3 regions of the Bacillus sp. XF8 genome follow, and region 2 is predicted to be linked to each of the others. Evidence: riboswitches for the same ligand, from Rfam matches in the RefSeq annotation. Region 2 holds a riboswitch; each other region holds the start of a gene.

Region 1 (10,935 bases), on a different contig from region 2:
TGGGTAAAGAATTAAACGAAGATCCTGAATACTTAAAGCGTTTAAAAGAAGGCATGATTCCTAAACTCGAAGAAAAGGAAAAGTTCACCGGAACAAAAGGCGCGAAACTATCTGTTCTTCTTTTCTTATTCGCAACAATTTTTGTTGTTCTTCTTGGCTCATTTGAAGCCCTTCGTCCAGGATGGATGGTAGATGGAAAGTTGGTTCGTCTATCGATGCCTTACACAATTGAAATGATTATGCTAACAATTGCTGCTCTTATTATTATCTTCTGTAAACCAAATGTAGAGAGCATTGTATCTGGCAATGTCTTTAAAGCAGGTGCTACAGCCGTTGTTGCAATCTTCGGTATCGCTTGGATGGGAGACACATTCTTCAATGGAAACTTAAATATGATTCAAGGATCCATTCAACACTTAGTAACAAGTGCACCTTGGTTATTCGCAATTGCACTATTTATCTTATCAATCTTACTTTATAGTCAAGCAGCAACAGTACGTGCGTTAATGCCACTTGGATTGTCACTCGGCATTTCACCTGCACTACTTATTGCAATGTTCCCGGCAGTAAACGGTTATTTCTTCATTCCAAACTACGGAACAATTGTTGCTGCGATCAACTTTGACCGTACAGGAACAACACGTATTGGTAAATATGTATTAAATCATAGCTTTATGATTCCTGGTCTAGTCGCAACATTCGCTTCCATTGGAATTGGGATGCTACTCATTTCAATTATGTTTTAACATACAAAAGCACAAACTTTTTCTGAATAAAGTTTGTGCTTTTTCATTTAATCAAACGTTTGTTTAAATTATTCATTCAACAATTTCTACGTTATACCCTTTCTTTTCTATCCCACTTAATACTTCTTCAATATGATTTTTATCTTTTGTTTCTAATGATAAATGGAGCTGTGCATACCCTGGAAACACTTTTGTTCCAATTCTCTCTAAATGAATATGTAATACGTTCGCCTCAAAACTTGTTACAATTTCGAGTAAGTGTTGCAAATGTCCTGGTTTATCTTTAATCATTGTTGCGATATGAACAAATCGGCCAGCTTCAACCATCCCATGTTCAATAATACGAGTAATGAAGTTAACATCAACATTTCCACCACTTAAAATCGACACAACTTTTTTCTCTTTCACAGGAATTTTTTGATAGAGTAAAGCAGCTAATGAACTAGCACCTGAGCCTTCTACTAATAATTTATTTCTTTCAAGTAGCATTAACATCGTTCTCGCAATTTCCATTTCATCCACACAAAAAATATCATCTACATATCGCTCTACAAGCTGAAATGTTAAATCACCTGGCCTTTTTACAGCGATACCATCTGCCATAGTTGGGGCCCCATCTACTGTTATCACTTTCTTTTCTTGCAATGATTGCTTCATCCCCGGACAAGCAAGCGCTTGTACACCATATATTTTCACCGACGGTTTTTGTTCTTTAATCGCCAGCGCAACACCTGCAATTAAGCCGCCGCCACCAACTGGACAAATAACAGCTTCGACGTCATCAAGCTGCTGCAATATTTCTAAACCTACCGTCCCTTGACCAGAAATTACAGCATCATCATCAAATGGGTGAACAAACTTCGCACCCGTTTGTTCTTTTAAATCAAGTGCATAAGCTAAAGCATCGTCAAATACATCACCTTGCAATTCCACATGTGCACCATATCGCTTAGTCGCAAGCACTTTACTGAGCGGTGCACCTTTGGGCATCACAATCGTACAGGGAATATCGAGCATATTACTAGAATAAGCGACTCCTTGTGCGTGATTTCCAGCAGATGCTGCAATAACTCCATTTTCTAATTCACCTTTATCAAGAGAAACCATCTTATTATAAGAGCCTCGCACTTTAAAAGAACCCGTCTTTTGTAAATTTTCAAGTTTTAAATACACTTCATTATGCGATAACTCACTGAATGTACTTGAATAATCCAGCGGTGTCATATGTACAATGCCTTTCATTTTCTCATGAGCAGCTATAATATCTTGTAAAGAAATCATGTTGTCGCCTCCGAAACGGATATATTCATACATGTTAGTTTGAGCCGCACCAATGTTTTTATGCTGAAAAGTAAAACTTTAATCTATTCTGTTACATATTGAGATAATCATCCGTCCTTGAATCTTTGATTTTTCTTTCCAAAAGCATCAAAATTTGGATGATCAATTTTATAATGTGTAGCTTGAAAAAACATTGATATTAATAAAAGTCCCACCGATAGTATTCCTAATACAATCCCACCGCCTACATGCTCTCCATACCTTCCGTTCAGCTCTGTATTAAAAAAATAACCTGCAAATCCTGCAGTTCCCCCACCTAAAAAACCTACTCCATAAATCATTTTTCCAATTGTTGTTTTTGGATTAATTGCTTCTTTTAAAATAGTTTCACGAAATTTATAACCTATTATTTTACATATCAAAAAATACCCTACCATTCCAACACCAATAAACCCCTTACTTCCCCATCTATACCAAGTTGCGACTAAAGTAAATATGCAAGATAAATCAAATTGAATAATACCAAAATAAATGCGCCACCCTAAATACTGTTCCCACTTAAATAAGTAAGAAAATACAGCCAAAAAAAGGTTTAAAAGCAAACCGGAAATAACATATAATATACTATCTGGCCATGTAACTAAACATACACACCCAAAAACTAACGGAAAAAAAACACTATAATAAATGCCTTTATATAGCCTTATATCTTTTTTTGTATTCAAATTTTCACTTCCCTATATACGTTATATAAAGTATAACTTTTATCCCTGGGAATTTCTTCACCCTCCATTGATTATTGCCCCTCATCAATCATACTTTTTGCTGTCCCCAAATAACGAGATCACTCTTTTTCCAAAATTGAGCGTATGGATTTTCCAATCCCATTTTAAGAGTAGTATCTATCACCAATCATCCTTTTCCTACAAAAAAAACTCAAATCCCTATTTTTACCTTTCCATACCCATTAAAACTCGTCATTGAAATACAAACTATTACTAAATAAAAAAGGGGAGGCGGCTTATTTCTATTTAAGCTGCCTCCCCTTTTTTATTTATTTACTTGTTCTATAAGTTTTTTTGTACTTTCATAAGGTGAATCTGCTAAACTTATCGCTGAAATAATGGAAACTCCATCTGCCCCCGCTCCTATAACAGAAGCAGCATTTTCAACTGTAATTCCTCCAATTCCAACAATCGGGACTGTAATCCCCGCCTTTCTAAAATGACGCAGACCTTTCGTTCCTTGTACTGCTTTTGTATCCTTTTTCGTGCTCGTTGGAAAGATAGGTCCTACTCCTAGATAATCCGCCCCATTTGCAATTGCAAAATGTGCTTCCTCTACCGTATGAGCAGATACTCCGACAATTTTATCTCCCATTTTTTCACGAACTGATGTAATTCCTTCGTCATCTTGCCCGACATGAACACCATCTGCATCTAATTCAATTGCTAATTCCACATCATCATTTACGATAAATGGAACATTATATTCTTTACAAAGCGCTTGTAGCTGCTTAGCAAAATGCAACCTGTTCTCTCCAGTTAAAGCTCCTTCTCCCTTTTCACGAAATTGAAAAAGTGTCACTCCGCCATCTAGTGCTTCTTTCATTACTTGTAATGGGTCCTTTTGGCAGTTATTACTTCCCATAATAAAATATACTTGCAATAATTTGGACATTTGTTGTTTATCAATACGCGCCATGTCTCTCATCCCCTCTTACTGCACCTCTTGGAGATTTCCATATTGCTCGATATCATTCGCAGTAGTGTTTGCTAGCTGATTCAAAAATTCAATTTGGAAACTTCCTGGTCCTAATTCTACTGTTTTAACAGCAGCTATTTCTGCTGCCACGCCATAAAATGTTAATGCAGCAACTGCTGCTTTTACATAATCTTTTTCAACTGCTGCAAATGCTCCCATTACAGAAGTTAATAGACAGCCTGTTCCTGTGACTTTCGTTAAAATCTGATGACCATTACGAACGATAACAGTTCGCTCACCATCTGTCACAACGTCTTCTTTTCCGGTAATCACCGTAACTGTATCTAGTTCATCTGCCGCTTGTTTCGCAATTCCTACAACATCACCGTTTCCGATTCCAGCATCGACACCTTTAATTTCCCATTTCTCATTAATTACATTAGCAATTTCCGCTGCATTTCCGCGAATCATTGCTAAATCCACTTCACTTGGAATGTACCTTGCAACTTCTGTTCGATAAGAAGTTGCGCCTGCACCAACTGGATCAAACAATACTGGTACATGATTCGTATTCGCTGATTTACCAGCAAGTAACATTGCTTCTACCTCTTCAGGACGAAGTGTACCCATGTTTAAAACAAGTGCTCCAGCAATACTAGCCATTTCCGCTACTTCTTCTTTTGCATATGCCATAACAGGTGAGGCCCCTAATGCAAGTAAGCCATTCGCTGTAAAATTTGTCACAACAACATTTGTAATATTATGCACAAGTGGATTAGATTCTCTTACTTTCTCCACTACTTTTTTGATTTCTTGTATATTCATTCTTTTCATCTCCTAACTTAATAGTGGGAGATACACAAAAAGACACTTCGCGTATGCAAAGTGCCTGAACATGTGCTTTTACACTCTCCCTACGCTGGCATTATCCAACAGGTTCAAATGGTCAACGACAGATTAGCCGTACTCTCAGTTTGCATCCGCAAACTCCCATGTGTTTTCTTATTCATCTACTTCAGAGTCTACTCTTATTCTAGTAAAATAACAAGTTCTTTACTCTATCATATATAAATCCAAGTTGATTTTCCAACATATAAATTGCGGCTATGAAAAATAAAAAGAGACTTCCTCTCATTTTCTCCTTCTGTTTTCACATGGCATGGGGCTAAAAAAGGAACTGACCGCTTCTATCCACCGGCGGATTCTCTCTACCACCTAAAAGGAATGGTTTTATGTCGGTCTTTCAATCCATATTTATATACAAAAACAGTGATAGGAAATGAATCCTATCACTGTTTCTCATCTTATTATTTTAAGGCTTCAGATACTTCTTTCACCATTGCTGATACAGACTCAAGTCCGCCACCAGATAGGTACCAGTAGTTTGCATCTAAATAGATTACATTGTTGTTTTTCGCAGCATTCGTTTTGCTAACAATTTCATTTTCCACAACTTGTTTTGCAGAAGATTTACCGCCAACAACAGCACCTCTATCGATTACAAATAAGTAATCTGGGTTTTTCTCAAGAATGTATTCAAATGAAATCTTATTACCATGCGTATCCGCTTTAAGTTCTGTATCCACAGGAGCTACACCAAATACGTCATGAATAATACCAAAGCGAGAATTTGGACCATATGCACTTACTTGACCGTCATTTGCTAAGATAATTAAACCTTTTTTATCACTTTTCGTAGCTTTTTCATTTAATGCTTTTATATCTTTTTCAACTGTTGCAATTTCTTTTTTCGCTTGATCTTCTTTACCGAAGATTTTCGCTAACATTTCTGTGTTTTCTTTAAATGATTTCATATAATCTTTTGTATCTTGTTCTACATAAATTGTTGGAGCAATTTTTTCAAATTCTTTGTATGAATCAGATTGTCTTCCAGAAATGATAATTAAATCTGGATTAATTTCATTAATTTTTTCAAAGTCTGGCTCTTTTAAACCACCAACGTTTGTGTATTTTTTATCTTCATATTTAGAAAGGTATTTTGGTACACTCTTTTGTGGTACACCAGTTACTTCAACACCTAATTTATCTAATGTATCTAATGAACCAAAGTCAAATACGACAACTTTTTTCGGGTTTGTTTTAACTTTTGTTTCTCCTAATTTATGCTTAATCGTAATTTCTTTACTTTCACTTGCTTCTGTTTTTTTATCAGAAGAAGCGTTGTTGCTACAAGCTACAGCTACAATTGCAAGCATGAAAGTTAATAATAGCATTGCTAATTTTTTCACTTTAATCACCTCTATAAATTTTTAAAAATTATTTTAAATAGATAGTAAGCTAGTACTACCAAAATAACCCCCACTATGAAAAATAAATACATATATTATTTCCGGCAATTTCCTCAATATGAATATTCATATCATAAATATCTTTCAAAACAACCGGATCAATAATTTCATTTGTTGCTCCTTCTTTCATTACTTTTCCATCTTTCAAAGCAACGATGCGATCGGAGTAACAAGAAGCAAAGTTAATATCATGAATGACAATAACAATTGTTTTGCCAAGCTCTTCAACTAAGCGTCTCAGTACTTTCATAATTTGGACAGAATGTTTCATATCTAAATTGTTAAGCGGCTCATCTAGCAAAATGTATTCTGTATTTTGAGCAATGACCATGGCGATATATGCTCTTTGCCGTTGCCCACCACTGAGCTGATCTAAATACTTATATTGAATATCTTCAAGCTCCATATAACGGATTGCTTCTTCAATATGATTCCAATCTTCCTTTGATAGATTACCTTGTGAATATGGAAATCTTCCAAAGCTAACTAATTCCCGAATTGTAAGTCTTAAATTGATATGATTTGTTTGCTTTAAAATAGAGATTTTTTTGGCAAGCTCATTACTCTTCCATTCGCCAATTTCTTTATCCTCTATATAGATTTCACCAGCATCTTTTTTTAACAGCCTGCTCATCATAGAAAGAACTGTACTTTTTCCAGCTCCATTCGGCCCGATAAAGGATGTTATTTTCCCTTTTGCTATTTTAATAGAGACATCCTCAACAACATTTTTATTTCCATATTGTTTTGATACATTTCTTACTTCTACCATGTCTTGCTCTCCTTTAATAGAAGATAGATGAAGTATACTCCACCAACAAAATTCACAATAACGCTTAAAGTTGTATTAAATTCAAATAATCTTTCAACAATCAATTGTCCCCCTACTAGGGCAATAATACTAATAAATATAGAACCTGCTATTAAATATTTGTGCTGATATGTACGTAAACATTCACGCGCAACGTTAACTACAAGTAATCCTAAAAATGTAATTGGTCCAACTAGTGCTGTAGAAATAGAAACTAGAATCGCAATTACAATTAACAGCTTTTTCACAACTTTATCGTAGTCTACACCTAAATTAATAGCCTCTTCTCTTCCTAGTGATAGTACATCTAATAACTTCAGTTCCTTATACACATATGCAATAACTAATACAATTCCAATAATAGACGTTACAAGTAACTCTGTTTTTACGTTATTTACACTAGCAAACATTTTTCCTTGTACAATTTGAAACTCATTTGGATCAATGAGCACTTGCATAAAGGAAGATAAACTTTGAAAGAATGTACCAAATATTAATCCAATTAACAATAAGAAGTAAATATTGTTGCCTTCCCTCTTAAAGAGAAATTTATAAAGAAATAGCGAAAAGACAACCATTAAACTTATGGATATAAGAAAGTTAATATTTGTATTCATCATCGCGATATGCTGCGATCCAAACACAAACACAACAAATGTTTGAATAAACATATAAAGTGAATCTAAACCGATGACACTAGGTGTTAAAATACGGTTGTTACTAATTGTTTGAAAAATCATAGACGAAAACGCAATTGCTCCGCCCGTTATAACCATTGCCAATAATTTCTTCCCTCTTCTTGGCAATGCATAATCTAACGTATTCATATTTAAGTTAATAAATAAAAATATCCCAATGGCTACAATTGATAAAATGGCAAGCACTGCCAACATTTTTTTATGATTTGTTTGTTTTCTATGCTGCATATGCGTTTCTCCTCATCAATAAATAAAGGAAGATTCCGCTTCCGATTACCCCTACTGTAAGACCGATAGAAATCTCGTACGGATAAATCACGATGCGGCCAAGTATATCGCAAGCAAGTACGAAAACTGCTCCGAGTAAAGCAGTATGAGGTAAACTATTTTTCAAATTATCCCCGCGGTAAATCGAAACAATGTTTGGAATAATAAGCCCTAAAAACGGAATCATTCCGACAGTTAAGACAACCAATGCAGAGATTAAAGCGACGATAATGAGACCGATATTTAGCACACGGTTGTAATTCATCCCTAAATTCGCTGCAAAATCTTCTCCCATTCCAGCAACGGTAAAACGATTTGCGTATAAAAAGGCAATGATCACAAGCGGGATACTTAAATATAAAATTTCATATCTTCCCTTCATAATCATTGAAAAATCACCTTGTAGCCATGAATTGATATTTTGAATTAAGTCATATTTATAAGCAAAGAATGTTGTAATGGAACTAATAATATTTCCAAACATAATCCCAACAAGTGGAATGAAAATTGTATCCTTAAACTTAATTCTCTTCAAAATTTGCATAAATAAAAATGTGCCAGCTAACGCAAAAATAAATGCTACCAACATTTTTTCAAGTGGGCTTGCTGACGTAAATAGCAACAATGAAACTAAAACGCCTAACTTTGCGCTATCCATCGTCCCCGCAGTTGTTGGAGATACAAACTTATTTCTGCTCAATTGCTGCATAATTAAGCCACTTATACTTAAACTAATACCGGCTACAATAATACTAATTAAGCGCGGTAATCTGCTAACAAGTAAAATTTGGAGCTGTCCTTGATCTAAATGTAAAATGTCTGTCGGCTTAATATCTTTTACACCGATAAAAATAGACGCAATTGATAAAACAATAAGCATGATAAACAAATATCTTTTTTTCATAATTTCTTCATGGTGCAGATTATGTTCTGTCGCCATCATTTGATTTCAAACAGACTATAATCCTATCATTTTATCCCCCTCATCTATACATAGAATGATATAAAACATAACTTTCACTAGTAAGTATTTCCTACTACCCGTTCATGCGGGATACAAATGATTTTGATTATCAATTAAACTCATACTTTACTATATGTAATAATTGATTTTATATCTGACATTTTAGCAATAATCAGTCAACCTTATTTAATGATAATGAAATTCATTTACGATGTCAACGAATACCATTTATTTATATCGCTTTTTTATTCATATAAGGAAACCTATCCTGTCTACAAGATTAACAAAAAAACCTAATTCCCCTTTGAGATAAGGAAAACTGGGCTTTCTTCTTATGTTTTTGAACCAAACTTGAATTTCGCCAACACTTCCGCTAACGCAGGATTACGTGGTTCATCATCTTAATTTTGTTGTTTCATATACTTCACAACATCGCGCTTTGATACTTTTCCACTTTGCAAAATAATTGTTTTTCCTTTCAAAAAAAACAATTATTTTGTTATATACGAAATACTAAAACTTTCACATCTTAACTATTTAAAGATGTAGAGTATTTAATTAATAACAAAAGGTTAGAATCTTCGGCATAACTGAATCCGCACAGGATGTATGCTATATTTAACTTACGGAAACTTGAAAGGATGTTTTAAATATGGCAAAAAGTGTTGTAATTGCTGAAAAACCTTCTGTTGCACGTGATATTGCACGTGTACTACAGTGTGATAAAAAAGGAAATGGTTATTTTGAGGGTAATAAATATATCGTTACTTGGGCTTTAGGGCATCTTGTTACATTAGCAGATCCAGAAAGCTATGATGTGAAATACAAAAAGTGGAATCTAGAAGATCTGCCAATGCTACCTGATCGTTTGAAATTGACAGTGATTAAGCAAACTGGCAAACAGTTTAATGCCGTTAAAAGCCAACTGATTAGAAAAGATGTAAATGAAATAATTGTAGCTACAGACGCAGGAAGAGAGGGCGAATTAGTCGCTCGTTGGATTATTGATAAAGTTAGAATTAATAAACCTATCAAACGTCTATGGATCTCATCTGTTACTGATAAAGCAATCAAAGATGGCTTCGCAAACTTAAAGCCAGGTAAAGCATATGACAATTTATACGCTTCGGCTGTCGCACGTTCGGAGGCTGACTGGTATATCGGCCTTAATGCAACACGTGCATTAACTACAAGGTTTAATGCACAACTAAACTGTGGTCGTGTACAAACACCTACTGTTGCTATCATTGCAGGTCGTGAGGACGAAATTAAAAACTTCAAAGCACAAACATACTACGGTATCGAAGCCCAAACAACAGACAAGTTAAAACTAACTTGGCAAGATGCTAAAGGCAATGGACGTAGTTTTGATAAAGAAAAAACGGATGCAATTGTGAAAAAACTGGACAAACAAAATGCTACTGTCGTGGAAATTGAGAAAAAGCAGAAAAAATCATTCTCTCCTGGTCTTTATGATTTAACTGAACTACAACGTGATGCGAATAAAATCTTTGGTTACTCCGCAAAAGAAACGTTAAATATTATGCAAAAATTGTATGAGCAACATAAAGTTTTAACGTATCCTCGTACAGATTCACGCTATATCTCATCTGATATTGTAGGAACACTTCCAGAACGCCTGAAGGCGTGCGGGGTAGGAGAATATCGTCCTTTAGCTCATAAGATTTTAAATAAACCAATCAAATCTGCTAAATCGTTTGTTGATGATAGTAAAGTAAGTGATCATCACGCAATCATTCCAACAGAAAGCTATGTAAACTTCTCAGCTTTCACAGATAAAGAACGCAAAATTTATGATTTAGTTATAAAACGCTTCTTAGCAGTTTTATTCCCAGCCTTCGAATATGAACAACTAACGTTACGCACAAAAATTGGTGATGAAACATTCGTTGCACGTGGCAAAACAATTTTAAATTCTGGTTGGAAAGAAGTATATGAAAACAGATTTGAAGATGACGATGCAGCTGAAGATTTAAAAGAGCAGATCTTACCTCGCATCGAAAAAGGCGATACATTAAACGTGAAACTAATTGCACAAACATCAGGTCAAACAAAACCACCTGCACGCTTTAATGAAGCGACATTACTTTCAGCAATGGAAAACCCTACAAAGTACATGGGCACGCAAAATAAA
Region 2 (10,785 bases):
TTTAGTTGTTCGTGGAATTGCTGAGAAACATCCTGGGTCTAATAAAATTACAAATGTCATGACAACAGGAATTGTTTCCGTATCTCCTGATGACTCTATTGAAAAGGCTACGGAGTTAATGGCACGGCACCAAATCAGAAGACTACCTGTAGTTGAAAATGGCGAGCTTGTTGGGATGTTAGCGCTAGGTGATTTAGCAACAACAGAGAAAGCTGATGATCAAGCAGGATTTGCTTTAAGTGAGATTTCCGAGCATACAGAATAAAGGAGTATAGGCAGATTATTTTTAGCCTAGAAAATACAGTGTGTTTAGATGTTAGAAAATAGGTAAGGTTGGATACGTTTTATTAATAATATAAATAAAACTATATTGTGATTAAAACGTATCCAAAATATTAGGCATAGATGTATATAAGATGTAAAGATGCTTCATTAAGTATATCTGGAGAATGACATATGTTAAATTCATTTGAAATTTGGGTTAACAATTTCTATTACTAATTTTTGTTATGTTAAAAAATGATATAATAATAAATATAAGTTTCATAAGGGATTTTGAATATATTAATAATATCGTGATTACCTACTAAGCTATCAAAGATTTCATATATAAGTAGAAACGGAGGGGAAATGATATGAGGGATGTACAGAGTAACCCAAATTGGAATTTGGTTACAGATGTCTATGTGGAACCAAATAATTTTGCGGATTTATTTTCTTTACTTGTACCAAATCGTCCAAAAGGTGAAGGAAAAGAACGGACAATTTTAGCTTGGAAAGAAAAAGAATTTTATAAACAAGAAAACTTGGCTCCGTTTATCTTATATGCAATGAATAAAGTACAGAGCTTGCCACAGTTTCATAAAGATGAAATACCAACTTTAGTTCGTATTGTTCGTTTATGCCAAAAGATTGGTTGGTATAAGGAAGCTTATACATTTATGGTGAACCAAAGATTAGATGAATTTGTACATACATCTATGGAATATGAAACGTGGGATATTTTAACTCAAGTTGTGGCTTGGAACTACTTAATCGTAAAATATCGAGTCGGTGAATTAGAAAATAAAGATGTAATGATATGGGAAAGAATTAAATTTAATGAAGAATGTATTGAAAAATGTGAAAAGCTATTATCTCATAAGGAAGTAATGGAACTTACATTCTTTTATATTTGCAAACAGGCAAAACTATTGTCCAAAGAAGAATTGGATCAAGAGATGATGCATTTAGCAATATACTGTAATACATACGTTTATGACTTATACATATATGACTTATTAAAAAAATATCGTAAGTGTACGGATTTTTTAACATATTATGGACCGAGTCGTTCTGTTGTTGCATGTCAAAGGGCTGTAATTGCTCAAATTTCTGACCGTCTTAATCCGTTAAAAACTACGCATGTGGATGATTATCTTTATGTAATGAAGGAAATGATGGAGCACATGTCGTTTGAGTTTATGAATCGATACGAGCACTTCATTGGAAAACTATTATCATATGTACCATTTTTTGAAATGATTCAAGTTCCGCAACATGCATATTATTGTGAAGAGTTGATGTATGTTTGTAAAGGAACTGAACATAAAGAAGAAATCTTGCGGAATTATATATTTATACAATTACATGATTGTTTACCGTCATTTATTAAGCAATTTCTAAAGAATAAGCGCTATGCAACGATTCATGATATTTTATTTTACTGGTGTGATGATGAACAACGAATGGGCTTAGAAAAGAAGTATAATTTAAGTTTTATTTATGAACGATATGCGTGTGGATAAAGAGAAGTTTTTCTTTGTTCAAGTAATATAGTGTATATATGGAAAAAAGGATCTCACCTTCAGGTGGGATCCCTTTTGTAGTCGTAAATGTAGAAGATTGTTCTAAGCTTCTTGCTGCTTCTTACGGTGCTCAGGAATGTAGATATATTGGGAAATAATTACTAATACCCCTATAAAAAATACAGGGAGTATAGCAGCAATATGAAAACCACTATAAATTATATTTGTTATTAAACCGCCGATAATAATAAATGCAGTATATATATGAGAAATTTGTTTCTTTAGACGGATTTTGAATGCTTCCATCAAAGATTCAATTGCAACAAATGAGATGACGATAGCTAAAAAGACAAGGTTAGTATTGTAAATTACTAAGCAACAGATTAAACCGAGAAAAGCTAAATACTCAATTATTAAGGGAATATTACGTGGCATATAATATTACCGAACCAAATAAGGCAGTGGATTTACTGCGTTTGTCTTTTCAGAATTCCATTCACCATTATGTAATTCAAAATGGTGATGTTGTCCAAATGAATGACCTGTATTTCCCATATGTCCTAATAATTCCCCGGTTTGAACTTGATCACCAACTTCTACTGAACGGTCTTTCATATGAGCGTAAACTGTTGTATATAGTTTACCTTGAATATGATGTGCCACAAATACGACATTTCCATAGCTAGCAGAGTAATAAGACTTTATAACTTTGCCTGCAGCAGCTGCATGAATTGAAACATTACCTGGTGCGATAATATCTACACCATAATGCATTTGTTCCCAGCGCATATCAAATGTAGAACTAATTGTTCCTTGAGTAGGAAATTTAAAAACAGCAGGAATAGAAGGAGCGGCTTGTTTAGGTTGTGGTTGCTTTTCAATGATATAATGTTTTGCTACAAATCCATAAGCTGTTCCAAAACGGATTTTATACCAAGTACCGACTGTTTCTATAACTTCTACTTGTGTTCCGTTATGTAAAGATCCAATCACGGAGGTATTTGTTCCGGCCCCACTGCGGACTTTTAATACAGGTGCACCAACATAAAAGGAAGATTGATTTTGTGTTGTAATTCCTTTTACTAATGGCTGTGATGTATGGGATACAAATTCTTTTTTTACATACCCTACTTGCCCATTATGTGAGATTTTATACCAATCCCCTTTTGTTTCTTGTACAGAGATGAATTTGCCGTTTGGTAATCTATCAGTAATAGAGGATTTGATATTTGGCTCAGAGCGAACGTTTAAAATATTGGTATTTACGATATAATTATTTTTAAGTTTAGTAGATGTAGTAAACGCAATATCTGTTTTTTTTAAGGAGTTAGTTTTATTTATTGTATTTATTCTGTTATTCGAATATAATATTTTTGTATTTGATTTTATATATTGAGTGTTTTGAGTAGGCAATTGCTGAGCTGCTACAGTGCGCGTATCTACTTGATTTATGGATGGAAGTAGAGAGGCGACTGCGACAGTAGTTGCCGTTAAAGCTGTAGCTTTCTGTTTCATCTAATATTAGCCCCCATAGATGTATTAATATATTTTTTATTATAGTATAAAGATATAATACTTTGTGCATTGTTCACATAACTGTAATATGAAATGAGAAAAAATAACAATTTTTTAATGGAATCGAAATATATTACAAGAATAACAGATAAATAATCATTAGAATATGAATAAAAGATAATCGATATTTTCTGAATAGATAGTGAAAAATCACTTTTGTACTTATTAGTAGGAGAACAAGTAGCCATGCCTATATGAATGTTTATTTTTCATATTTTATATAGTAGAACTTAGATGTGAATAATTCTCATTTTATAATCTGTAAGCCAACTGGTTATTAGTCCTTGCCAATTAGGATAAATGAGATAGTAATAAGTTAAAACAGTTGCTGATGACCCACGACAGTGTTATACTGACTATGGTAATTTCATATTATGCTAGGAGAGCTGGTGTTGCCAGCTGAGAGTAAGACCGAGAGTCTTTGATCCTTTTTACTACCTGATCTAGATTATGCTAGCGTAGGGAAGCAATTCGGACATGAACAGTCAGTCCCTGTTTCTTTGCGTAAAGAAACAGGGCTTTTTTATTGGACAAATTCATAGTAACAACCACTAGGGGTGCTTTGCATGCTGAGAGAGGAATAATCCTTAACCCTTATGGACCTGATCTAGGTAATACTAGCGAAGGGAAGTGGAACAACGAATAAATGTGTTTTTATTTGCTGTAGCCACTTCTTATATATAGGAGTGGCTTTTTTATTTAGATAAACAGATATGAAGGAAGGGGAAATATAAATGAAATTTTGTGAGAGATTATTCGAGACTGTGCAGCCTGTTTGGGAAAAAAGTCATAATCACCCGTTTGTAACGGGGATGGGGGACGGTACGTTAGAAAAAGATAAATTCCAATATTACATCATACAAGATTATCTATATTTACTAGATTATGCAAAATTATATGCAATTGGAGTTGTGAAAGCGACTAATCCGCAAGTTATGGCAAAATTTGCAGAACAAATAGATGGTATTTTAAATGGAGAAATGACAATCCATAAACAGTATGCAAAACGCCTTGGTATTTCTGTAAAGGAGATGGAAGAGGCAAAACCATCTGCTAAAAATTTAGCATATACAAACTATATGATGTCAGTATCTCAAAATGGTACGCTTGCAGAGTTAATTGCGGCTCTTCTTCCTTGTATGTGGAGCTACTGGGAAATTGGAAAACGTTTAAATGATATTCCGGGAGCAAGGAATCATGAGTTCTTTGGGGAGTGGATTCAAGGATATAGCTCAGAAGAATATGGAGACCTTTGCATTTGGTTAATGGATTTATTAAATGAACTAGCTATTGGGAAATCTGAACAAGAGTTAGCCAAATTAGAAGAGATTTTCTTATATTCCAGCCGATTTGAGTATTTATTCTGGGATATGGCGTATCGTAAGGAGATGTGGGGTTTTGAGGAGCAAGAGCATACTACAATTTCATAATGTTTCTTTTCATTATGATGAAAAGCCAATCATAAACGGCCTAGATGCTTTCGTGCAAGAAAAGGAGTTTGTTAGCATCATTGGACCGAGTGGCTGTGGCAAAAGTACATTGTTTCGTTTAATTACAGGATTAGAAGAACCGACGGCTGGAACTATCCAACTGACAGAAACAACGAGTCATCCTGTAGGATATATGCCACAAAAAGATATGCTCCTGCCGTGGAGAACGATTATTGAAAATGCGGCATTACCTTTAGAATGTCAGGGTGTAAAGAAAAAAGAAGCGCATGTAAAGGCAAAGGAACTCTTAGAACAATTTGGTTTGCAAGGATACGAGGATAAATATCCGAAAGATTTATCTGGTGGAATGCGGCAACGGGTATCCTTTATTCGAACCTTATTAACAGGTGGGAATATTTTACTGTTAGATGAACCGTTCAGTGCACTAGATGCATTAACGAAATCAACTTTGCAAGAATGGTTGTTTGAACAATGGAAACAATGGCAAAAAACAATTTTATTTATTACGCACGATGTGGAGGAAGCTCTTTTTCTTTCTAATCGAATTTTAGTTGTGACGGAGCAGCCCATAACAACTTTGACGGAGCGTATCGTTCCCCTTGGAACTGATCGTTCAAGAAAAGATTTGTATAAGCCTGAGATACTCGCGCTAAAAGATGAGCTACTTGGTATGTTGCAAAGGCAGGTGCTCATATGAAACGTATGACAGAATTATTACCTGCATTGATTTTAAGTAGCATTTTACTTGTGAGCTGGGAAGTGGGAGCTAGAATTGTAGACGAGATGTACATCTTACCATCCCCGACTGCAATTCTAGCTAAAATGTGGGCGTTGCGAGATATATTGCTTGCAGTTCATCTACCGGCGACGTTATACGTAGTTTTAATAGGAGTTGTTATTTCCATCGTGCTCGGTGTGGGACTCGCGATGTTAATGAATGCTAGTTCATGGATGGAGAGAGCATTTTATCCACTGTTAGTTGCATCACAAACGATTCCAATTACAGCTCTAGCACCATTATTTGTTTTATGGTTTGGATATTCAATTTGGAGCAAGGTAGTTGTGACAGTTTTGATTACATTTTTCCCGATTGCAGTAAATACGTATGACGGATTGCGCAGTACAAAAAAGGAATGGGAGGAACTTTTAGTAACATACGGTGCAACAAAAAAAGACATTTTTCTAAAGTTAAAGTTGCCATCTGCACTTCCTTACTTTTTCTCTGCTTTAAAAATTGCAGTTCCTCTTAGTGTCATTGGAGCAGCAATTGGTGAGTGGCTTGGCGCTCAAGCGGGTCTAGGGTACTTTAGTAAACGAATGATGACACAATTAGATGGAGCAGGCGTATTTGCACCTATTGTACTCTTATCATTATTAGCCATCTTCTTTGTATTACTGGTTTCTATATTAGAAAAGAAATTGATTAGTTGGAGGAAACATTCATGAAATTATTCAAACGCATCTTTGTGTTTACATTATTAGTTGCAATGATTGCAGGATGTTCTAGTAATTCGGCATCAGATAAGAAAAAGAAAGAAAAAGAAATTACAGTGATGCTCGATTGGTATCCAAATGCGGTCCATAGTTTTATCTATGCGGCAATTGAAAAAGGATATTTTAAAGAAGAAGGAGTGAAAGTGAATATTAAATTTCCTTCTAATCCGACGGACCCATTAACGTTAGCGGCAGCAGGGAAAGTAACAGTTGGTTTATATTACCAGCCAGATGTTGTCATTGCAAAAGCAAATGAACAAATCCCGGTAAAATCAATTGGGGCGGTTGTACGTTCACCATTAAACCATGTTGTATCGTTAAAATCGGCTGGAATTCATTCACCAAAAGATTTAGAAGGAAAGACAGTAGGTTATTCTGGAACGCCTTTAAGTGAGGCATATTTAAAAACGATGGTAAAAGAAGCTGGTGGTAATCCAGATAACGTAAAAGTAGTAGATGTTGGGTTTGATTTAGTACCAGCGTTAATTACGAAAAAGGTAGATGCTGTCACAGGTGCTTATATTAACCATGAAGTTCCTGTTATGCGTCATCAAGGCCATGAACCTGCATACTTTAACCCAGCTGACTATGGTGTACCAAATTATCATGAACTTGTTTTTGTAACAGGTGATAAAACATTGAAAAAAGATAAAGAAGCGTTGCAATCCTTTTTACGCGGTGCGAAAAAAGGATACGAATTTATGAAGAAGAATCCCGATGAGGCACTGGGTATTTTATTAGATCATCAAGAAAAAGAAAACTTCCCGCTTGTTCCAGAAGTTGAAAAAGAAAGTATGAAAATTTTATTAGAGAAAATGGAAACGAAAGATGAGCCATTTTTATCAGATTCAAAAGAGTCATGGGAAAAACAAAATAAATGGTTGAAAGAAAAAGGAATGACAAAAGAGAGCGTTCCTGCTAATGAATTATTCGAAAACATTTTAAAGTAGGCGAATGAATATGAAAGACGAGCTCCATGTTATCTCAAATGGCCAGATGACATTCAAAGAGTTAGCGAATGTAGCAATGCAGATTGAGAGTGAGATTGATTATTTGCATATTCGTGAGCGGGAGAAAAGCACGAAAGAATTATATGAAGGTGTAGAGGGCCTCCTGAAGAGGGGCTTTCCAGCATCTAAGCTTGTAATGAATGATCGAATTGATATAGCGATCTTATTAAATATCCCTCGCGTACAATTGGGGTATCGAAGTGCTGATGTTAGATCTGTAAAGGAAAAGTTTTCTTATTTGCATGTTGGGTATTCTGTGCATTCTTTGGAAGAAGCAATAACAGCTTTCAAAAACGGGGCAGATTCCCTTGTTTATGGTCATGTATTTCCAACGAATTGTAAGCAGGGTGTTCCAGCAAGAGGGTTAGAAGAAATTGCAGATATGGCAAGGCGATTAACGATACCGATTACAGCTATTGGTGGGATAACACCTCAAAATACAGCAGCGGTTCTTAGCTCTGGTGTGAGTGGTATTGCTGTTATGTCTGGAATTGTAAGTGATAGTAATCCATACGAGAAAGCAAGAATGTATAAGGAAACAATAAGAAAGTGGGCGGAAAATCATGAGTAAGATATATGATGTAACCATTATTGGCGGTGGTGTAATTGGTAGTTCAGTTGCACATTTTCTAGCGGAAAGAGGATACCAAGTTGCGATTGTTGAGAAGAAAAGGATTGCATCTGAAGCTTCTAAAGCAGCGGCAGGTTTACTTGGTGTACAGGCAGAATGGGATGCGTATGATCCACTATTTGAGCTTGCTAGAGAAAGCCGTGCAATATTTCCGCAACTTGCAAGAGCTTTACGCGAAAAAACGGGTATTGATATTGGATATGAAGAGAAAGGCATATATCGGATTGCCCAAAATGAAGCTGAGAAGACAAGAATACTAGATATTATGGATTGGCAACAAAAAACAGGTGAAGAATCATATTTTATGACAGGAGATGAGCTTCGTGAAAAAGAGCCATTTCTCTCTTCGTCTATTACCGGCGCTGTATATTATCCGAAAGATGGTCATGTTATTGCACCGGAACTGACAAAGGCATTTGCGCATTCTGCGGCCATTTCAGGTGCTGATATATATGAACAAACAGAAGTATTTGATATCAAAATAGAAAACAATCGAGTAGTAGGAATGATTACAAATGAAGGTATGATTCCATGTGAAAAGGTAGTAATTGCCGGTGGTTCATGGAGCACAAAACTCCTTCATCATTTTGATAAAGAGTGGGGTACATACCCTGTGAAAGGAGAAGTTGTTGCTGTAAAGAGCCGTAAACCACTATTGCAATCCCCGATTTTCCAAGAGCGGTTTTATATCACGCCAAAACGTGGTGGACGCTATGTAATTGGAGCAACGATGAAGCCACATACGTTTAATAAGTCTGTACAACCAGAGAGTATTACATCGATATTAGAGCGTGCGTATACAATTTTACCAGCTTTAAAAGAAGCGGAATGGGAAAATACTTGGGCGGGATTACGCCCCCAATCTAATCATGAAGTCCCTTATATGGGGGAACATGAGGAAATAAAAGGATTATATGCTTGCACTGGCCATTACCGAAACGGCATTTTATTAAGCCCCGTTTCTGGTCAATATATGGCCGATTTAATAGAAGGAAAGCAAGGGAATCATTTATTAGATTCATTGCTTTCTAAAACGGTTTAGAAAGGGGATGGAAGCTTGAACTTGAAAATTAATGGTAAGCAAGTAGAGGTACCTGGGAGTGTTAAGACAGTAGCAGAATTGCTTACGCATTTAGGATTAGATACAAAGATTGTTGTAGTAGAACGCAATACAGGCATTTTAACAAAAGAAGACCATCAAGATACATCTGTTTTTGATGGAGACCAAATTGAGATTGTAACTTTCGTAGGAGGCGGTTGATTATGTTAAACATTGGACCATTTACATTCAAATCTAGACTTTTATTAGGAACAGGGAAATTTTCAGATTTTGATGTGCAGAGAAAAGCAATTGAAGTATCAGAAGCAGAAATTTTAACATTTGCAGTACGCCGTATGGATATATTCGACGCAGACCAACCGAATTTATTGGAAAAAATTGACGTGAAAAAATATACATTGCTTCCAAATACAGCAGGAGCAAAAAATGCTGAAGAAGCAGTTCGTATTGCGAAATTAGCAAAAGCTTCAGGGCTTTGTGACATGGTAAAAGTAGAGGTTATTGGTGATGACAGAACGTTATTACCAGACCCTGTAGAAACATTGAAAGCATCTGAAATGCTTTTAGAAGAAGGGTTTATTGTTCTTCCTTATACATCTGATGATGTTGTATTAGCTCGTAAGTTGCAAGAGCTTGGTGTGCATGCGATTATGCCTGGTGCCTCACCAATTGGTTCAGGGCTTGGAATTGTGAATCCATTAAATTTAAGCTTTATTATTGAACAAGCAACTGTACCAGTTATTGTCGATGCCGGTGTTGGTAGTCCTGCTGATGCTGCGTTTGCTATGGAATTAGGAGCAGACGGTGTGTTATTAAATACAGCTGTATCAGGTGCGAAAGACTCTATTAAAATGGCAGAAGCAATGAAACTAGGTATTCACGCGGGACGTTTAGGATTTGAAGCAGGACGTATTGTACGTAAACGCTGTGCGACAGCAAGTAGCCCGTTAGAAGGAATGAGTGTAGTTGAATAATCGTTATTCTCGCCAAGAGTTATTTTCGCCAATTGGTGAAAAAGGACAGCAAAAGATAGGAGAAAAACATGTACTAATCATTGGAGCTGGGGCACTTGGTAGTGCGAACGCCGAGATGCTTGTGCGTGCTGGTGTTGGAAAAGTGACAATTGTGGATCGTGATTATATTGATTGGAGTAATTTACAACGTCAGCAGCTATATTGTGAGGAAGATGTAGAAAATAATTTTCCGAAGGCCGTAGCCGCACAGAGACGTCTGCAAGCAATTAACAGCAATGTAATCGTAGAAGCTTTTGTTCAAGATGTAACAGCAGAGGAATTAGAACAGCTTGTTACAAATGTGGATGTGATAATTGATGCAACTGATAATTTTGAAACACGTTTTATCGCTAATGATATATCACAAAAATATTCCATTCCATGGATTTATGGAGCATGTGTAGGAAGTTATGGCCTTTCTTATACGATTTTACCAGGCAAAACGCCATGTCTGTCTTGTTTACTACAATCCATCCCGCTTGGAGGAGCAACATGTGATACAGCAGGTATAATTTCACCTGCTGTATCTCTTGTTGTTTCTCATCAAGTAACGGAAACTCTCAAAATTTTAGTAGAGGATTATGAAGCACTTCGAGATGGACTTGTATCGTTTGATGTATGGAAAAATGAATATTCATGTATGAATGTGCAAAAGCTTCGCAAACATAATTGTCCATCATGTGGTGAGGAGGCAATCTATCCGTATTTAAGTAAAGAGAACACATCGAAAACTGCAGTTTTGTGCGGGAGAAATACAGTTCAAA
Region 3 (10,935 bases), on a different contig from region 2:
TTTTTATTTCTGTTCTTTTTTTACATAGTGTCCATTCATCAAATAAAAACACAACATGATTGTTATTATATTCCATAGGGACTCAACATAATTATGTAGCCAAAAATACCTTATAACCTCTATCCCATTTATAATCACAGGAACTATAAAGAAAGTCACTGTCCATTTATTTAGCTTCCCTTTTACAACAATTACAGCCAGACCTATCATAAAAAATATATCGCCAAAACTGTTTATTGCCTTCCACCACTCTTTAAGGTATATCCCACCACCAACAATTACTATATATGTTGCAATGAGAAACGGTATTATGTGTAGCAAAATCTTTTGTCTAGACATTAATTTCTATTCCTTTTCTATATATTAAAAACACTCTATAATACATTATATTATAAAATAAAGTATTCTTCTTAATTATTAATTGATTTTATAAGATTAATTAATAATTAACATCCGTCTCACCACTCTTTTTCATTTGTTTTATCCATTCTTCATTCTCCTTCCACCAAATAACGCGTTTTTTAAAATTTCTTCATACTTTATTTATAATTCAGACACATCTGTCATGCTACTTTCCTAATAATTAGTGATATTATTAATTTATCGAATTCGACTTAATTCGATAAATAATAAATAGCCTTCTTTACCCTTGCATCCCTGCCCCTACCTAGCAGGGATGCTTGTCATTATTTTTATATCTGCAAGGGTGTGATGAACAAGAGATCCGAGACTTGAAGATACCATTTTAATACGATTATACTTTCACTCATAACGCATATACTTCACACGATAGCATATTTACTATTTCTCATTCACTCCCAAAGCTCCACGCGCCATCTCCATATGCGCCTCCTCCTTCGTCTGAAGAGCAAATAATCCAATCATCACCGGATAAGCAGCACCAAGTTCAATAATGTGTTCAAGCATTCTCGGCCAAACTTTCCCTCCTGCTTTTTCATATTCGTTTAACAATCCTTTCAAATTATCCTCTCCAAAGATTGTGAGATAAAGAGTAAAGTCAGTAGCTGGATCCGTTACTTTCGCTTCTGTCCAGTCTAACAGGCCTGTTACTTTGGCATTTTTATCAACTAAAATATGCGGTGGATGTAAATCACCATGAACAAATGCAGAATGCTCTGGCCAATACGTTGCATTTGCAAGCCATTTTTGCCAGCGCTCCCATAGTTCACCTGACACACCAAGTTGCGACTTTATTTGATGCATCCTGTCTATTAACAATTGCTTTGCTTCAGCAGGTTGAAGAACTTCAATTCCGTGTTTAGTCGCCTCATTATGATCAATCGAATGCAAAGCGACGAGCGATTCTGCTAAAGATCGAACAAACGTTATAGATGGTGGATTATTTTGAATGTGCCACACATAATTTTGTATTTCTAAATCAATCACAGCAGCGGGATTACCCTTTACTAATGGATAAGCCATTAATTCTGTTGTATTGATTTTCCAATTTGGTACTGCAACAGGTAAATACTTTTGAACAAGCCCTAGTATTTTCCCTTCTAACGCTCCTCTTTCAATGACATCTGGTCTTCTTGGTTTGCGAAGCACCCATGAACTCCCCTGTTCATCAGTAGCGAACACCACTTGAAAGTCCATTCCTGATTCATTTAATTCAGCGCTTTCTTTATTCAATTGTAAGCCATTCTTTTCAGCGATTTTTAAAATTTCTTCTATACTTTTCTGTTCATTTGCATTTGTCATAGATAAACACTCCTTTAAATTTCTTCATATAAGCACAAAAAACACAGGCTGATTACCTGTGCTTTGAGTAAACGGAATAATTTATCACAAATAAACTGAAAAAATCCCCCTTTTTAAATCGTGATCTTCTCAGTCTTATGAAGGGTCTTTGAATAAAATGGAATAATTTATGATTCACACCTCATCCGAAAAATAGAAGTGATTATAAATCATATGGCATTATTTATTATAGTTGTAAAGACACAAAAAAGAGAGCAGTTTTGCTCCGCTCTCTTTTTACGTATCACCCAAATAGGGTTTACCTTAAATTAGGCAGACCAATCCCGATTACTCTGCGCACAGGCAGAGCCTTTGTAGCACTATTCAATTAGCGGCTCAAAGTATGAAATCGGAATCTAAAAAATGCCATCAGGTAAATTCCTCCGTTCTTTATAGTTGCTTACATCATACTATGATTATATGTGTCTCTCAATAAAAAAATGATTTTATCTTAAATGTAGAGAATCGTTATTAAATAATACTGTTCCTATTTTTATTTCGATTTTCCTTGCACCCAAGTAGCAATATCATTTATAACATACTCAGGGATATTGGCAGGACTATAATATTCATCCGGTTTACTTAATTCCCCATCTCCTTCTGTAAAGAAGTGATTTAACTTTGGATAAAGTCGATAATCTACGTTATCTCGCTCTTTTAATTGTTCTTTCCAGAGAGGAATTTCGATTTTTGATTGAACTTGATAGTCTCTTTCTCCTTGAATAATAAGAAGCGGTGTCTTTTGTTCCCTGGACATTTCTGCTGCCTTAGTTTTACGGATAGAATCCCAAAATACTGGTGAGCCTAAATGAAAATCTTTTGGAGGATTCTGGCTAGAGAAATTAGGATCATTTAATAATTCAAATTGCGATTTGTAAAACTGATATTCTTCAGGTTTCATTCCTCCAATAGAAAACAAGTAATCCAATTGATCTAAAACAACATCTTGGATCGTACGAGCTGGTCCTCCCATCACAATTGCCCCAGCAATGTTTTGGTTTTGATCTTTTTCAATCATTTGCGGGACCATCATGCCCCCTTGGCTATGGCCGAGAATATAAATTTGATTTTTGTCTATCCCTGGTTGATTTTGCAGAAAACGAGTTGCAAGGAGGGCATCATCTGTTGTCTCTTTATCAACTGTGTAAAAAGGGCTTAATTGTGTTTTTAAGCTATGTTCGTACGTTCGTTTATTATAACGAAGGACAGCAATTCCTTTTGAAGCAAGACCTTCAGCTAGATCGCGAAACGGTTTTAATGCAAATGCAGTTTCGTCCCTATCACTGGCTCCAGATCCTTGAACAAGAATAACCACTGGAAAAGGTCCATCCCCCTTCGGAACAGACAATGTTCCTGGTAATGGAAACGCGCCACTTCCAACTACTACTTCTTTTTCAACAAATGATTCAGGCTTACTATATGATGGGCGTTCTGCAACAGAATTAAACGACATGCTAAGTTGAAAATCATCTATTTTTCCAGATGGATCCAATTTAATTAGTAAAGGCACAGTGAATTGTTCAAAAATTAATCCGATTTCTACATTTGTATGAACGGAATTTGTTTCTTTTTGTTTCACTTCCCCGATTCCGATAAAATGACCTGCTTGTAATTGTAGCGGGAGTCCCTTCCAATAGCTTTCCAACCATTTTTCAGATATTACCTTTTGCAAAGATCGAGAAGTTAAATCAAATGCAGATTTATAATTTTCAGTATTCATATCACGGATAAATTTAAGAGTAGTAGATATAAAAGGGTTTTCATCGCTGGTATTCTCTACTTCCTTAATATTTGTGTTTGTTTCTTTTAACATTGAGGTTAATTGCTGGCTGAACAATGGATTATTATACGAATTAATAAATAAATCAGGATAAAAACTTGTTTTCAATTCATCTGTATTTTTCATCTCATTCAAACCGGGTGCGATGGAGAATTTCGTATGTGTAGTTGTTTCTTCCGCATATGTAACAGTCGGAATGCTTATCGCAAAAATTGTACTTACAAGTAATAACTTATTCCCTATTCGTTTTCTCGTTCTCATATTTTTCGATTCCTCCAATATTAAATTTTTATAACTATCGTACAATCTAGGTAGTTACATTTTCTAAAAATACGTTTGTTGATTATTTCCTTTAATTAAATTCTTATCCCTAGGAAAGCTTTCAAGAAAAAGTGAATGATTTGCTAAATTTGAAGTATATCAATCTATATTCCAATTATTGTAAGATAAATAGAGAGCAATAATTTTCTTTACAGCTATTTCCTCCCTCTTAAGAATCTTCAATAAAAATCATACTCTCCCTCTTTTTATTGTGTAATTTTTTTATAATATGTCCGCAACAAATTACTGAATTTAATTTTTCTAAAACGTAGAGATTATTTTTGTACACTAAAAAATGACTAAACTAAGTTAGCCATTTTTTGTAATCCGCAGTTACTTTTGCAATGTGAGTAATATCTTTTCCTTACAAACTTACACCTTCTCCCTTTTCTTCCACTGGCCACTTTTCTAATGTGTAAGCCATCTCCCAAAATGAATATTCATACTGGCTGCTAATTACAAAATGTTGTTTCATACGCTTACGATCAGCTTCTGTTACTGTTTCAGCAATTGCATCTAATCGTGCAATTTGCTCTTCTACTAAAGTACGGAACCAGTCAGAGCCGTATGCGGAAATCCATTCTTGGTAAATTGGTTCTTCGGGTTGACATTCTTTCAAACGTTCACCAATTTCATAATAAAGCCAATAGCAAGGTAAAATCGCTGCAATAATATCCCCTAAATGTCCTTCATAGGCAGCACGATACATATGTGATGTATACGCATAAGCCGTCGGTGCAGGAACGAATGATTCTTTTTCATCTTCAGTAATTCCTAATTTTTTTGCAAAATTCTCATGTAACGATAATTCAGCTTGGTATGTATTTTGTGCATGATGCGCCATGCGAGCTGTCGTTTCTAATTCAGTAGCTTTCGCCGCCCCTAACGTTTGGATTCTTGCGAAATGACTTAAATAATATGAATCTTGCAGTACATAATAGCGGAAACTAGCTAAATCTAGCGTTCCATCTCCTAGTTTTGTGACAAACGGATGGTTAAAGCTTGTTTCCCAAATTGAATTAACTTCTTTGCGTAATAACTGTGAAAATGACATTATAAGACCCCCAATAAATATATAAATTACAAATAATAGTTACAATCTGTATTTTTTATAAAATAGAAAGCTAAAACAGATTTCTCCACCAATTGTTTATCAGTACCTAGACGACTTGCCCTTTTACCAAAACTTGACTTTCAGCAGCATGCAGTGCATATAAATGGATGCATAAAGTGAAACTTTAATCAGTGGGGGTTTTCTTCATCCCACTACTGATTATTAGCCCTCACGAATCGGGCTTTTACGGGCAGTTAATCCCCCACCTAACTTCTTTGCTTTCGCTGAACTTTGAGGTGGGGGTCTTACTGCCCACAAATAGCGGGATAAAATAAAAAGCACTTTCTCCACATACGTAAAGAAAGTGCTTTGGAAATCATCGATATTTTATAAATATAATGTCCCATCACTTCCACTTCCCTACGCTGGTATCAGCCAGATCAGGTCCTAAGGGTCTCAAAGGTATACTTTGATCTCAGCCTATCTAAAGGCACTCCTAGTGGATCGATATTAACTATTTAATTTGATACTTATCATAACACAATTCATAGAACTGTCAAATATTATTTGAACGTTCAAACTTTATAAAATATTTTTCATCTATTCCCACTAATTGTTCAAGCCGCTCTTTAACATTTAAATTACAAACACCACCGTGGTAACAAATTACAGTCTCAATATCAAACTCTAAAAATCTTCTAAGCGATTCTTTAGCTATTTCCATATATGGTGTCGTTTGCGGGACGGGCCCTTTTAAGTTTCCATCAACGCATACCATTGCGTCACCTGCAATTAATGCTTTATATTTTTCACTATATAAACTAATATGTCCCGGAGTATGCCCTGGTGTATGAATTACTTTAATGCCTCCGAAAAAGGGTAAACTTTGTCCATCTTTTAATGTTTGATTTACTTTTGCTATAGGTGGATTTTTATATAGAAATTGCATAACTTCCGGAAGTGCATCCCATTGGTCTTTATTCATGTTACTTGGATTTGTTTTCATTAAATGCACTTGTCCTTCAATATACGGCTTATCTAATTCATGTGCGTACACTTCAATAGGTTGATCTGCTTTTTGTTGTATTTCAGGAAGACTCCCAATATGATCTATATCCTGATGTGTTAAAATGATTGTTTGTAATTGTTCGAAAGGCACACCAACATCATTCATCACATCACGAATTTGTTTCAATTGTCCTGGCATACCAGTATCGACTAATATAGCTTCTTTTTCATCATATATTTGTTCGATATAAATTAATCAAATCTTTTAAAGCCGCTGCCGCTGCTCCTCTTGGGCTCGAAGCTCCTCCGGTTGAAGTAACTTTTCCCATCGTATCAGTATGAAAAGTGATTCCTTTTTCCGTTCCATTTACATGAGCCAACGGATGTTCTTTCCCTATTTCACACGGGCAGACTTCAAGTTTAAGATTTCCTGAATAATCTTTATATGCTTTTGCTATTAGTTTTAGAGATTTACCTTGTTCTTTCGCTTTCAGTATATCTTGTTTCGTAACACTTTCTATACCTTTTATAGATATACAATTCAATGAATTTTCTGCTTGCAGCAAACTATTTGCCAATAATAATAGTTTACAAGCACTATCCATTCCACTTACATCTAATGATGGGTCTGTTTCAGCTATTCCTTTTTGCTGTGCTTGATGTAATGCTTCCTGGAATGTTACATCTTTTTCATACATGTCTGTAAGAATATAATTTGTTGTTCCATTTAAAATACCTTCTATGCTTTCAATTTGACATCCAGCTAAACTAAATTGTCCAATATCTAAAGTTGGGAGTGCAGCTGCAGTTGCACCGCTGTAGCGAATACGTACGTTTGCTAGTTTTGCTTTTTCTTTTATTTCTTGCCAATTCGTAACAAGTGCTCCTTTTGAAATAGACACTACATCCATATGGTTTTTAATCGCTGTTTGAATGTATGTTCTTCCAGGCTCGCCAGTTTGAAGATTTGTTGGTGTAGATTCTATTAATACATTACCAAAAGGAATTTTTTCACTTTTATCAAGTGGATAGTGTTTGATATATTTCTCTAATGCACAAGAACCAGTACCATAAATTAATAGTTCTTTAATATGTAAGCCCTTGTCATTATAAAGATTGACTGTACTTCCAATAATTCCAGTAAAGACAAGTTCAATTCCGTACATCTCTTTTATATATGCATCTTTCTCCAATACCAATTTCACAAACTCTTTTCCAACAGTTCCATATCCAGATATCACTATGTTAACTCTCATATCATCACCTCAAACTATTATGCTATTTTAATGTTAGCTCCATTATACTCCGAAGGTACGATACAATTCACGAAGTAAAAACTCCCTCACCATACTTTGAGGGAGTTCTTGCTTTTCAATATAAATATGAATCCAGTTATTTTGGTAAATTGGATAACTTTTCAGCAATTGTCCGGTAAAAAGTATTAATATCAGAAAAACCTAATGAGTCCGAAACACTTAGTCCAACCATATCAAGGTGATCCCAATTTTGTTTTGTCTCAATATGATTCCATTTTCCAATCTCTGGTGCACCATTATTATTTATGATTGTATCAGTTGATGGCCCTACCATCGAACTTGTATTTACCACGCCGTCATTTTGCCACCAAGATGAATCAATGAATGGTTGATTTTGTTCGTACCTTTCATATGATCCTAAGAAAATCGCATTCCCCATTAACGTTTTATTCATTGTGATGTGCGGTAAGTGAAGCCCTGTTATAGGAGCTGCTTGTGTGGCATGTCCACTGTAAGAAAAATAATATACGTCTGGTTGCGCTTTTACCCATTCATTCAATTCCCTCGCCCCATCTGTACTTAAATCCCATTGACTTATATCTTTCGTCCCATTCCAAATGGAACTATTTAACACACGATTTGAATATTGAAGAAATGACTCTCCGGCTTTCTTTTTAATTCCCCATTGATCCAATTTAAAGTCGTATAGTGATAGATTGTTATTTTCTCCAATTCCAGCAGTTGCAACTAGTAATTGCTTTACGGCTGGCAGAAGTAAACTTCCATCTGCAAGTGTCGTCCCGTTATGAGGCGTTGCCAATGTCGTTACACTATGAACATATGATTTTCCGCCATGGAACAATGGAGACATCTTCACATCTGCATGTTGTTTTGCATACTCCCTCTCCTCTTGATTTCCTTCTTTCAATAATTGAACGAGCGCGCGTATCGTTTGACCACCCATGCTATGTCCTACTAAATGAACCTTATTTGTTTCATTCCAATTTTGAACAAACCCTGTATATGTTCTACCATATCGATCGTGTCCATGTTTCTCCGCATGTGCTGCTCCATAATCTACTGTTCCACCATTAATTTCAGCATATAATTCACAAGCACGGTCCCAGTTACTTGATAATGGCCCAACGGCGGCGGTATGTACATTGTATCCATTCCTCTTTAAATTCTCTTGAATATCATGTACACCACCCCAATACTTTACACCCAACAATTCATCTCTTCCCCATCCCGTAAAACCATGTACTAAAATAATAGGATTGTTATTTTTCTTTCCCTCCTCTGCGTGCGTTGGCATTGGCAGCATTACACTCGAAGCGATAAAACATAAAATTAATAATCCCCAAAATAATCTTCTCATTTTACATCCCCTTTTCTTTTTTCTACCCCTCTAATAAAACGCTTTCATTTTTACCCCCTTTTTATGTAATAGAAAAAAGATTCACAAAGATATACCTACGCAATTCGCAAAGGTTATATAGTGTGGATCTCCAATTCTCTATCACATTTATTAACTTAAAGATACTGTAAACTACATCATTTGAATTGTCTATCAATTATGAAATATTACATAGTTGATAAAGTTTTGTTGACAATTCTCTTTTCTTCTTACCTTTATTCTTTAACTTGTACAGCCATTTGTCATCCAAATTCATGAAAAAGCAAAGTCTTTACAGAAAGAGCTAAACGCCGCAAACTCTCAAATTGAAAGATATATTCAAGAAGAAGAAAGACACTGAATCGCGAGAGACCTTCACGATACACTCGGACAAACATTAACAATGATTAAAGTGAAAAGTGAACTGACAATAAGATTAATAGAAAAGAAGCCACCACAAGCAAAACGAGAATTAAACGATATTCTAGATACATCACGCTTTGCATCAAAACAAGTGCGTAAACTTGTTACTGATATGAAATATATATCAATCGAAAATGAATTTACTCACGTTCGTGAGCTATTACATACAGCCAGTATTCAATGTAACAAACGGAACTGTTAGAAATTATTTATCATCTGCCATTCAAAATTTGAAGCTGAATCAAGATTTCATGCTATTCGTATTGCCGATGAAAAAGGTTGGTTATGATGAAAGATACGGTGTAGAAAAGGGATGCTTCTCCCCTTATTAATATAAAAACTATTTTCCTATATATATACAATGAAAAACCTAGCATTTCTATGTATTCAATCGGTAGCTCCATTTGAGCTGTTTTGAGTGAAGCAACAACTTGACACACATACGGTGTATTTGAATTACCAGATGGAGATATTTTGCGTCAACATCATGAAGAACGAGTAAAGGAATGAATGAAGGATTTTAAACAGCTAGCATATGAGAAAGTGGACTATACAACAATGAATGGGAATCTTTCCAATGGGATAGTTTGTATAGACAGGTTAATAAAATAAAGATCATAGAGATAAGAAACGCAAGGATTCATACATACAAGTCCTTGCGCTCTAATTATGTTATTAAAAAGTTTATTTAATTATTTCACTCTTTTTTATTACCATGTTTCTGCATGGCTGTACTGGACAATAGGAGTATTTGATTTAGATGAGATATCTTTAGTTGCTTGATGTGTTTCTGAAGAAATATTCAATCCACATGTTACAATGAAGGTAAACACAAGACCTGTGATAATCGATGTGATTTTTTTCATTATTTTAACGCTCCTTTTTCGAATTTTTTACCTTTAGCTTCATGGCTAAGGTAGAAATATTTACTTGCTTTTAAATGGTTATCTTCTTCATAAAACTTAACTGCTAATATACTTGCATATTCTTGTGTGTAATTAAAAAGTTGTTCTTTATTAAAGTAATTAATTCCCTTAATAATTGTTTCTTCAAGTTTTTCGGCTGATACATTTTTATTAAGCTCATCTAAAATCACAAAATGATGTTTATATTCCTCATTGTCTATTGTATTACAAATATCCAATCCTTTTTTAATAATTTCTTCAGCAATATTTGTTTCACCTAATTTAAAGTGCTCTTTAGCTTCTAGATACAAAGTTCTGAATTGATTAGGGATTTTATGATTAACCTCGGATAAATGTCTTATTGCTAAAGTAGATAAATTTTGGCTCGCATATAATAACCCTAAATTACTTCGTACTTTTAAAATTAATGTTTCTTCATTTTGTTTACTTAGAATGTTTATAGCCGAATTAAAACTTTCTTCCGCCTGTGGAAATTGCTTAATATCGATACAGGCTGCACCTAGAATGTTATCACAAGCTGCTGTATTATTCTCGTATCCTGATTTTTTAGTGAAAAATTCTTTTGCTTTCATTACATGTTTAATTGCTTCTAATGGCTGATAAGTATGGAGATAAAAAGAAGAAATTCGATAGTTAAATTCGGCTTTTTCACAATCATCTGGTATAAGTTTTAATAATCCTTCAGCTTTTTCATAGTGTTCCATAGCCTCATTGTTATTTGTAAGAAGTGTGGCATGAATTGCTTTGAAAAAATGATAATAATAAGATAAGGAATTACCTTTTGGAATTTCTAATGAATCGATTTTTTCAAAACTTGTCGGAGTTATATTTAAAATATCTGTTAAAACTTTATATCGGAAATCTAAAAGAGCATAATACAGCAATAAATTTGACTCTTCTATATCATTAATTTTTTTATCGATTTCTTTTTTTATTTGGCTTGCCGAAACAACTTGCTGCTGGATCATTAAGTGATACCATTGATTTAAAAGATTTGTAACTTGTTCATT

The links. Region 2 has a riboswitch for thiamine pyrophosphate ahead of tenA (thiaminase II). Riboswitches for the same ligand answer to the same signal wherever they lie in the genome.
Region 1: linked by a shared signal. The riboswitch ahead of thiM (hydroxyethylthiazole kinase) and the one ahead of tenA (thiaminase II) in region 2 are both predicted to bind thiamine pyrophosphate.
Region 3: linked by a shared signal. The riboswitch ahead of tenA (thiaminase II) and the one ahead of tenA (thiaminase II) in region 2 are both predicted to bind thiamine pyrophosphate.

The regions. Positions count from the first base shown of each region.
Region 1 covers NZ_JAGDQK010000025.1:24,703-35,637, forward strand. Annotated here, with positions in the region: gene J4P91_RS16420 (anaerobic C4-dicarboxylate transporter family protein) at 1-746, shown strand, start outside; gene ilvA (threonine ammonia-lyase) at 819-2,027, opposite strand; gene J4P91_RS16430 (hypothetical protein) at 2,135-2,752, opposite strand; gene thiE (thiamine phosphate synthase) at 3,078-3,740, opposite strand; gene thiM (hydroxyethylthiazole kinase) at 3,747-4,565, opposite strand; TPP riboswitch at 4,626-4,735, opposite strand; gene J4P91_RS16445 (siderophore ABC transporter substrate-binding protein) at 5,039-5,980, opposite strand; gene J4P91_RS16450 (iron ABC transporter ATP-binding protein) at 6,054-6,812, opposite strand; gene J4P91_RS16455 (iron chelate uptake ABC transporter family permease subunit) at 6,806-7,777, opposite strand; gene J4P91_RS16460 (ABC transporter permease) at 7,767-8,720, opposite strand; gene J4P91_RS16465 (DNA topoisomerase III) at 9,433-10,935, shown strand, end outside.
Region 2 covers NZ_JAGDQK010000038.1:476-11,260, forward strand. Annotated here, with positions in the region: gene J4P91_RS21610 (CBS domain-containing protein) at 1-265, shown strand, start outside; gene J4P91_RS21615 (DUF3965 domain-containing protein) at 636-1,787, shown strand; gene J4P91_RS21620 (hypothetical protein) at 1,890-2,222, opposite strand; gene J4P91_RS21625 (SH3 domain-containing protein) at 2,229-3,302, opposite strand; TPP riboswitch at 3,732-3,844, shown strand; TPP riboswitch at 3,906-4,008, shown strand; gene tenA (thiaminase II) at 4,097-4,792, shown strand; gene J4P91_RS21635 (ABC transporter ATP-binding protein) at 4,761-5,510, shown strand; gene J4P91_RS21640 (ABC transporter permease) at 5,507-6,259, shown strand; gene J4P91_RS21645 (ABC transporter substrate-binding protein) at 6,256-7,257, shown strand; gene tenI (thiazole tautomerase TenI) at 7,268-7,888, shown strand; gene thiO (glycine oxidase ThiO) at 7,881-8,990, shown strand; gene thiS (sulfur carrier protein ThiS) at 9,006-9,209, shown strand; gene J4P91_RS21665 (thiazole synthase) at 9,212-9,982, shown strand; gene J4P91_RS21670 (thiazole biosynthesis adenylyltransferase ThiF) at 9,975-10,785, shown strand, end outside.
Region 3 covers NZ_JAGDQK010000020.1:142,317-153,251, forward strand. Annotated here, with positions in the region: gene J4P91_RS13965 (hypothetical protein) at 4-339, opposite strand; gene J4P91_RS13970 (macrolide 2'-phosphotransferase) at 802-1,722, opposite strand; gene J4P91_RS13975 (alpha/beta hydrolase) at 2,255-3,802, opposite strand; gene tenA (thiaminase II) at 4,227-4,916, opposite strand; TPP riboswitch at 5,317-5,424, opposite strand; gene J4P91_RS13985 (MBL fold metallo-hydrolase) at 5,473-6,177, opposite strand; gene J4P91_RS13990 (homoserine dehydrogenase) at 6,155-7,180, opposite strand; gene J4P91_RS13995 (esterase/lipase family protein) at 7,317-8,504, opposite strand; partial or broken gene J4P91_RS14000 (sensor histidine kinase) at 8,797-9,180, shown strand; gene J4P91_RS14005 (Phr family secreted Rap phosphatase inhibitor) at 9,710-9,865, opposite strand; gene J4P91_RS14010 (response regulator aspartate phosphatase) at 9,865-10,935, opposite strand, start outside.